Regions from separate parts of the Streptomyces sp. NPDC048106 genome, predicted to be linked through region 1. Evidence: riboswitches for the same ligand, from Rfam matches in the RefSeq annotation. Region 1 holds a riboswitch; the other holds the start of a gene.
What was found. Region 1 has a riboswitch for ZMP and ZTP ahead of AB0927_RS27030 (bifunctional 5,10-methylenetetrahydrofolate dehydrogenase/5,10-methenyltetrahydrofolate cyclohydrolase). Riboswitches for the same ligand answer to the same signal wherever they lie in the genome.

Region 1 (4,366 bases):
GCGAGGCGGACACACTCGGCGCGCGCGATCGCGCCGGAACTGGTCTGCTGGGGGAGGGACGGGCCGTCGTACCGTCCGGGGGAGTGGCGGCCGTCGCACCCGCTGACCGGGACCGCCCGCCCCTCGTCGCTCGCGAACCCATCTGCGGAGAGATGCATGAGTAGCTACCGAGTCGCCCAAGTGACCGCGGCGAACGGCACGTTCGAGCTGGTCGAGCGCGAGGTTCCGCGGCCGGGGCCGGGCCGGGTGCGGATCGCCGTCGAGGCGTGCGGCGTCTGCCACAGCGACGCGATGTTCGTCGCCGGCGCGCTGCCGGGCGTGACGTTCCCCGAGGTGCCCGGACACGAGATCGCCGGGCGGATCGAGGAGCTGGGCGAGGGGGTGGGCGAGGGCGGCTGGCAGGTCGGCGACCGGGTGGCCGTGGGCTGGTTCGGCGGCAGCTGCGGCCACTGCCGGGCCTGCCGTGAGGGTGACTTCATCGTGTGCCAGAACCTGGAGGTGCCGGGCTGGACCTACGACGGCGGCTTCGGCGAGCAGGTGATCGCGCCCGCCGACGCCCTGGCCCGGATCCCGGACGCGCTGGCCGCGAGCGACGCGGGACCGCTGGCCTGCGCGGGTGTGACCACGTTCAACGGGCTGCGGCGCAGCGCGGGGCGCCCCGGTGACCTGGTCGCGGTGCTCGGCCTCGGCGGACTGGGGCACCTCGGGGTGCAGTACGCGACCGCGATGGGCTTCGAGACGGTCGCGATCGCCCGGGGCCCCCAGAAGGCCGACTTCGCCAAGCAGCTCGGCGCCCACCACTACATCGACAGCACCGCCGCGACCCCGGTCGCCGAGGGGCTCCAGTCCCTCGGCGGCGCCAAGGTCGTCCTGGCCACCGCAGGCAACTCCGAGGCCATCTCCGCCACGGTGGACGGCCTGGCCCACCGCGGCGAGCTGGTGGCCATCGGCGCCGACACCACGCCCCTCGACGTCAGCCCGGCCCAGCTCCTCATGGCCGGCCGCGTGCTCAGGGGCCACCCGTCCGGGACCTCGCGGGACGTGGAGGACACGATGGCGTTCAGCGTCCTGCACGGCATCCGGCCGATGACGGAGAAGGTGCCGCTGGCGGAGGCGGACGCGGCGTTCCAGAAGATGATGGCGGGGCGTGCGCGGTTCCGGATGGTGCTGACCACCGGGTGAGTGCCCGACTGACCACCGGGTGAGTACCCGAAGGGCGGCCGGGCCCGGCCACCGCGTCCGATTCGGACTGCGGCCGCGGCCCCGCCCCCCCCCGCTCAGGCCGCCGCGAGCCCCCCGGCGGCGGCCTCCGCCGCCGTCACCGTCTGTTCCAGCAGCGTGGCGATCGTCATCGGGCCGACACCGCCCGGCACCGGGGTGATCAGCGAGGCCCGTTCGACGGCCGAGTCGAAGTCGACGTCGCCGACGTTCCCCGGGTTGTAGCCGGCGTCGATCACGACCGCGCCGGGCTTGATGTCCTGGCCCCGGATCAGCCGCGGCCGGCCGACCGCGGCCACCACGATGTCGGCCTCGCGGACGGCCGCCGACAGATCCCGGGTGCGCGAGTGGCAGTACGTCACCGTCGCGTCCCTGGCCAGGAGCAGCATGCCCACCGGCTTGCCGAGGATGGCGCTGCGGCCCACCACCACGGCCCGCTTCCCGGCCGGGTCGACGCCGTACTCGTCCAGCAGCCGCAGGATGCCGCCGGGTGTGCAGGAGACGAAGCCCGGCAGACCGAAGCTCATGGTGGCGAATGAGGCGAAGGTGACCCCGTCGACGTCCTTCTGCGGGGCGATCGCCTCGAACGCGGCCCGCTCGTCGATGTGGTCGCCCACCGGATGCTGGAGCAGGATCCCGTGCACCGCCGGATCGGCCGACAACTCCCGCAGCGTGCCCACCAGTTCGGCGGTGCTCGTGTCGGCGGGCAGGGCCACGTGCCGGGAGGTGATACCGGCCTTGCGGCAGCGGTTCTGCTTCATCCGGACGTAGGTCACGGACGCCGGGTCCTCGCCGACCAGCACGGTCGCGAGACAGGGCGCGACACCGGTGCGCGCGGTGAGTTCGGTGGCCCTGCGCGCGGTGTCCTCGACGATGCGACGGGCGAGGGCGGTTCCGTCCATGAGACGGGCCTGGGTCATGCGGCACACTCCTGAGCTGGATCGATTCTCTCGCCCAGGCGCGCGGCAACCACCACGGGCCGCTCCCCGGTGGTACTCCACCTCAGCGCCAGTCACGGCCCGCGTACAGCGTAACCGAGGCGCGTACGGGGCCGGGGGCAGGGCGTCGGGAGGCTCGCGCCGCCACCGTCGCGACGCTCATGCCCCGGCCGTCGCGGCCCCGAGATCCGCCCCAAGTCCTGGCAGCGTCAGGGGAGTCGGGGACCTCACCGAGACCGGCCGTGCCGGAGCCGCGGTGCACGCGGTGCACGCGGTGCACGCGGCACCGCGGGACGCGGGCGCACCCGCACCGCCTTCAGCACCGACCGCAGCACGGCCGCGGTCACCGGGGCGCCCGCCGCGGTCACCGGCCCGCGTCGCCGGGGCCGCGCCCGGCCCGCCACCGCGCGAGCCGAGAAAGTCCAGGTCAGCCGGGAGCTGACCTGGATCCTCGCGAACCTCCTGCCTACTCGTCCCATGCCTGGATCAGAATCTGTTCGGCGATCTTCCCGTCCCGCAGCGTGATCATGGATTCGGCGAGGACACGGGTGCCGTCCCCGTACTGGCAGGACTCGGTGAACGCGGCGTGGTCGCCCTGCACCACGCACCGGTCCAGCTTGTGGGTCATGTCGCGGCGGTAGACGTCGTCGAGCATCTCGGCGATCTGCCCGCGGCCGTGCAGGACCTTGGGATGGCTGGGCTGGGTGTTGCGGTCGATGATGCGGATCTCCGCGTCGTCCGCGTACAGGGCCAGCAGCGTGTTCCCGGTGTTCCCCTCGATGCCCCGGCGCAGTGTCTCGGTGTCGAAGGCGGAGCCTGTCGCGGTGCCCATGTGGTGACCTCCTTCAGGCGCTCGCGGCCCGGTGCGGCGGACCGTACGGCCCCGTCTTCGAGCGTCCTCCGGCCCGGCGGCCTCGGCAAGCGCGCGGGGCGCGCTGCGACCGGCTCGGCGGACTCCACCAGGTCACCGACGCGGGGCCCGACGTGGGGCCCCGACGTGCGGTCCCGACGTGGGGTCCCGACGCGCGGCCCCGGACGGACGCGGGTCGCGGCTGGCCGTCGGAGGGAAAGATCCACGATCACCGCCGTGGCCCGTCCCGCCGCATGTGGGGACGCGCGTAGGGTCAGCATCGTAAGCACTCGATGGAAGGAACCAGACCATGGCGCAGGAAGTACGCGGCGTGATCGCACCGGGCAAGAACGAGCCCGTACGAGTCGAGACGATCGTGGTGCCGGATCCGGGGCCGGGCGAGGCCGTCGTACGCGTCCAGGCCTGCGGTGTCTGCCACACCGATCTGCATTACAAGCAGGGCGGCATCTCCGACGACTTCCCCTTCCTCCTCGGCCATGAGGCCGCCGGTGTCGTGGAGTCGGTCGGCGAGGGTGTCACCGAGGTGGCGCCCGGCGACTTCGTCATCCTCAACTGGCGTGCGGTGTGCGGCAATTGCCGGGCCTGTCTGCGTGGCCGCCCCTGGTACTGCTTCAACACCCACAACGCGAAGCAGAAGATGACCCTCGCCTCCACCGGCCAGGAACTGTCCCCGGCCCTCGGCATCGGCGCGTTCGCCGAGAAGACCCTCGTCGCGGCCGGCCAGTGCACCAAGGTCGACCCGTCCGTCTCCCCGGCGGTCGCGGGCCTCCTCGGCTGCGGTGTGATGGCCGGCATCGGCGCCGCCATCAACACCGGCAATGTCGGCCGGGGCGACTCGGTCGCCGTCATCGGCTGCGGCGGCGTCGGCGACGCGGCCGTCGCGGGGGCCAACCTGGCCGGCGCGGCGAAGGTCATCGCCGTGGACATCGACGACCGCAAGCTGGAGAAGGCCCGCGCCCTGGGCGCCACCCACACCGTCAACTCCAAGCAGACCGACCCGGTCGAGGCCATCCGCGAGCTGACCGGCGGCTTCGGCGCCGACGTCGTCATCGAGGCGGTCGGCCGCCCGGAGACGTACAAGCAGGCCTTCTACGCCCGCGACCTCGCCGGCACCGTCGTCCTCGTCGGCGTGCCCACCCCGGAGATGAAGCTCGAACTGCCCCTGCTGGACGTCTTCGGCCGCGGCGGCGCCCTCAAGTCCAGCTGGTACGGCGACTGCCTGCCCTCCCGCGACTTCCCGATGCTCATCGACCTGCACCTGCAAGGCCGGCTGCCGCTCGACGCGTTCGTCACCGAGACCATCCAGCTGGACGAGGTGGAGAAGGCGTTCGAGCGAATG
Region 2 (4,366 bases), on a different contig from region 1:
TGCCCTCGTACTCCCGCTCCAGCTCGGCGACCGACTTGCCGGTGAGCACGGAGTAGATGGTGAGCAGGTTGGAGACGCCGGGCTTCGCCTCCGCGTCGTAGCGGATCACGGTGTCGGTGTCGGTGACCGCGCTCTTGACCTTCTTGGCGGTGGTCTTCGGGTCGTCCAGGAGGTTGATGAGGCCCTTCGGCGTGGACGCCGACTTGCTCATCTTGATCGCCGGGTCCTGGAGGTCGTAGATCTTCGCCGTCTCCTTGAGGATGTACGGCTCCGGGATCGTGAACGTCTGTCCGAAGCGGCCGTTGAACCGCTCGGCCAGGTCGCGGGTCAGCTCGATGTGCTGGCGCTGGTCCTCGCCGACCGGCACCTGGTTGGCCTGGTACAGCAGGATGTCCGCGACCTGGAGGATCGGGTACGTGAACAGGCCGACCGAGGCGCGCTCGGCGCCCTGCTTGGCGGACTTGTCCTTGAACTGGGTCATGCGGCTGGCCTCGCCGAAGCCGGTGAGGCAGTTCATCACCCAGGCCAGCTCGGCGTGTTCGGGGACGTGGCTCTGCACGAACAGGGTGCAGTGGTCCGGGTCCAGACCGGCGGCAAGGAGCTGCGCGGCGGCGAGGCGGGTGTTGGCCCGCAGCTCCTTGGGGTCCTGGGGAACCGTGATCGCGTGCAGGTCGACGACCATGTAGAAGGCGTCGTGGGTCTCCTGGAGGGACACCCACTGGCGGACGGCGCCGAGGTAGTTGCCGAGGTGGAACGAGCCGGCGGTGGGCTGGATGCCGGACAGCACGCGGGGCTTTTCAGCAGAGGCCATGTCGCCCATTCTCTCATCGGCCGGGAGTGGGATCGGCCCCTGCTGTGGAAGGCCCCGTGCGGTGGGAGGTCCCGTGAGGTCGTCCCGCGCGGTGCGGGCGGTGCAGGGGGGCGCGGGCCGGTCGTGGCCGGTCGCGCCCCCAGGCGGTTGTCAGCCCAGGTCGACTTCCGGGTACAGCGGGAAGCCCGCGACCAGGTCCGTCGCCCGCTGCGCGATCTCCTGGGACACCTTCTCCTCCAGGACGTGGGCCGCCTTGGACGGGGCGCCCGACTTGGTGGTGCCCGGTTCGGTCGCCGTCAGGACGCGGTCGATCAGGGCCGCCACCTCGTCCATCTCCGCGGTGCCGAGGCCCCGGGTGGTCAGGGCCGGGGTGCCGATGCGGATGCCGGAGGTGTACCAGGCGCCGTTGGGGTCGGCCGGGATGGCGTTGCGGTTGGTGACGATGCCGGAGTCGAGGAGGGCGGCCTCGGCCTGGCGGCCGGTGAGGCCGTAGGAGCCGGCGACGTCGATCAGGTTGAGGTGGTTGTCGGTGCCGCCGGTGACGAGGGTCGCGCCCCGGCGCTTCAGGCCCTCCGCCAGCGCGCGGGAGTTGTCCACGATGCGCTGCGCGTAGTCCTGGAACGCGGGCTGCCGGGCCTCGGCCAGGGCGACCGCCTTGGCGGCCATGACGTGCGGCAGCGGGCCGCCGAGGACCATCGGGCAGCCGCGGTCGACCTGGTCCTTGAGGGAGTCGTCGCACAGCACCATGCCGCCGCGCGGGCCGCGCAGCGACTTGTGGGTGGTGGTGGTGACGATCTGGGCGTGCGGGACCGGGTCGAAGTCGCCGGTGAGGACCTTGCCCGCGACGAGACCGGCGAAGTGGGCCATGTCGACCATGAGGGTCGCGCCGACCTCGTCCGCGATCTCGCGCATGGTCCGGAAGTTCACCAGCCGGGGGTACGCCGAGTAGCCCGCCACGATGATCAGCGGCTTGAACTCGCGGGCCTGGGCGCGCAGCGCGTCGTAGTCGATGAGGCCGGTCGCGGGGTCGGTGCCGTAGGAGCGCTGGTCGAACATCTTGCCGGAGATGTTCGGGCGGAAGCCGTGGGTGAGGTGGCCGCCGGCGTCCAGGGACATGCCGAGCATCCGCTGGTTGCCGAAGGCCTGGCGCAGCTCGGCCCAGTCGGCGTCGGTGAGGTCGTTGACCTGGCGGGCGCCGGCCTTCGCCAGGAAGGGCACCTCGACGCGGTCGGCGAGCACGGCCCAGAAGGCGACGAGGTTGGCGTCGATGCCGGAGTGCGGCTGGACGTAGGCGTGCCGGGCGCCGAAGAGTTCGCGGGCGTGCTCGGCGGCGAGGGACTCGACGGTGTCGACGTTGCGGCAGCCGGCGTAGAAGCGGCGGCCGACGGTGCCCTCGGCGTACTTGTCGCTGAACCAGTTGCCCATCGCGAGGAGGGTCGCCGGAGAGGCGTAGTTCTCGGACGCGATCAGCTTGAGCATCGCGCGCTGGTCGGTGACCTCCTGGCCGATGGCGTCGGCGACCCGCGGCTCCACGGCGCGGATCACGTCGAGGGCGGCGCGGAAGGCGGTGGACTCGGTGGACAGGGGCTGCTGCTCTGGCATGGGGACCTCCGGACGGCGTGCGTTTCAGCGTTCACGTTCGGCCCAGGCGCACGGCTCTGATTCCCGCAGGGCCGCTCCCTGATGGTCGGTCCCATCCCAGCGCGCCAGTCACGGCCCGTGGCTCAGCGTACCGGCCGGGTTCCGCGGGAGAGATCCGGCGTCCACCATGCGGGCGACGAAATGAGCGGTCCGGTGGTGTCAGAGGATCACGTGGGGCAGGAAGCGGGCGTACTCGTCCGTGATGGGGCCCGACGACTCGCGGATGCCGAGGCCGGCGGGTTCGTCGCCGATGACCCAGGCGCCGAGGACGACGTGGTTGCCGTCGAAGGCGGGCAGGGGGGCGAGCTGCTGGTAGCAGCAGGGGTCGGGGCGGACGGCGGGCGGGGTGCCCGGCGGGTGCAGGGTGATGCCCTCGCCCTCGCGGCCCAGGAGGGGTTTGGCGACGTAGCCGGTGGTGGTGGCGAGGTCGCGGGGGCCGTCGAGGTGGGCCGGGAGCAGGTTGGGGTGGCCGGGGTACAGCTCCCAGAGGACGGCCAGGAGGGCCTTGTTGCTCAGGAGCATCTTCCAGGCGGGCTCTATCCACAGGGTGCTGCCGGTGCCGCCGCCGTTGTCCAGGGTGTCCAGGACGTGGCCGCCGAAGGCGTCGGCGGTGAGCCATTCCCAGGGGTAGAGCTTGAAGAGGGCGCGGATGAACCGGAGCCGGTTGTCCACGAACCGGCCGGAGAGGGTGTCCCAGCCGATCTCCTCCATGGCGAGCCAGTCGGTGTCCAGGCCCGCCTGTTCCGCGGTCTCCTTCAGGTAGGCGACCGTCATCAGGTCCTCGCCCAGCTCGTCGGCGGCGGAGTGCGCGAAGTGCAGGGGGCTGCCGGGCGGCAGCAGCGCGGCCTGCCTGCGCCAGGAGTCCACCAGGCGTTCGTGCAGCGAGTTCCACTGGTCCGCGCCGGGGAAGCGGTCCTCCATCCAGAACCACTGGGGGGAGGCGGCCTCCACCAGGGACGTGGGGGTGTCGGCGTTGTACTCCAGCAGCTTGGCGGGGCCGGTGCCGTCGTAGCGCAGGTCGAACCGGCCGTAGAAGGAGGGGAGTTCGGCGCGGCGGTGCCAGGACTCGGTGACCGCGGTGGCCACCCGCGGGTCGGTGATGCCGAGGTCGGCGAGTCGGTCCTCGGCCACCATGCGGTCGGCCGCCGCCAGGCACATGGCGTGCAGTTCGGCGACCGTCTCCTCCAGCGCCTCGACCTCGGGGAGCGAGAAGACGTAGTACGCGCTCTCGTCCCAGTAGGGGCGCAGGCTCCCGTCGGGGTGGCGGGTGAGCGGGTAGATCAGCCCCTGCTCCTCGACGGTCCGCTGCCAGTCGGGGCGCGGGGTGGTGGTACGGCGTTCCATCCGACGGCCCCGGTCAGCCGCCGGAGCTGTGCGAACCGCCGCCGAAGCCGCCGCGGTGCACCCCGCCGGTGCCGTAGTGCGTCGAGGAGTGGCTCGTGGAGTGGCCCGAGCCGTGCGACGGCTTGGTGAAGGAGCCGCCGTCCACCCAGGAGCCCTTCTTCTTCCCGCCGTAGTACCAGGCGCCGTCGACCCGCGTCTTGCCCGAGCCGCAGTTCTTGCCGGAGACGACCTTGTAGCCCTTGGCGTAGTCGTAGCTGGCCTGGTCCACGCAGCGCTTGTCCGGCTCGGACGAGCAGGCGGTGAGCGCGGCGGCCAGCAGGCCGACACCGCCCAGGACCACCGTGCCGGAGCGCAACCTTCGCCTGTTCTCGGCCGTTTCGGCCATGTTCGTGTCTCCCCCGTGTGCGATGAGCGGTGCGGCAAGCCTAGATGTTCTGTCCGGGGAGGTTGTGGACGGGTGAGCCAGGTCTCGGCTGAGGGATCTTGAACGGGTGAGGGCCCTTCCGGTTCGGTGTGGATTGCGACGTCTACACCGACCAGAAAGGCCCTCGTGGTCCACCGTAATGCACC

Region 2: linked by a shared signal. The riboswitch ahead of AB0927_RS16580 (glycine hydroxymethyltransferase) and the one ahead of AB0927_RS27030 (bifunctional 5,10-methylenetetrahydrofolate dehydrogenase/5,10-methenyltetrahydrofolate cyclohydrolase) in region 1 are both predicted to bind ZMP and ZTP.

Annotation. Positions count from the first base shown of each region.
Region 1 covers NZ_JBEZND010000030.1:9,511-13,876, reverse strand. Annotated here, with positions in the region: gene AB0927_RS27035 (alcohol dehydrogenase catalytic domain-containing protein) at 157-1,182, shown strand; gene AB0927_RS27030 (bifunctional 5,10-methylenetetrahydrofolate dehydrogenase/5,10-methenyltetrahydrofolate cyclohydrolase) at 1,278-2,138, opposite strand; ZMP/ZTP riboswitch at 2,164-2,244, opposite strand; gene AB0927_RS27025 (nuclear transport factor 2 family protein) at 2,623-2,988, opposite strand; gene AB0927_RS27020 (S-(hydroxymethyl)mycothiol dehydrogenase) at 3,317-4,366, shown strand, end outside.
Region 2 covers NZ_JBEZND010000013.1:173,586-177,951, forward strand. Annotated here, with positions in the region: gene trpS (tryptophan--tRNA ligase) at 1-811, opposite strand, end outside; gene AB0927_RS16580 (glycine hydroxymethyltransferase) at 962-2,413, opposite strand; ZMP/ZTP riboswitch at 2,447-2,535, opposite strand; gene AB0927_RS16585 (glutathionylspermidine synthase family protein) at 2,612-3,796, opposite strand; gene AB0927_RS16590 (hypothetical protein) at 3,810-4,181, opposite strand.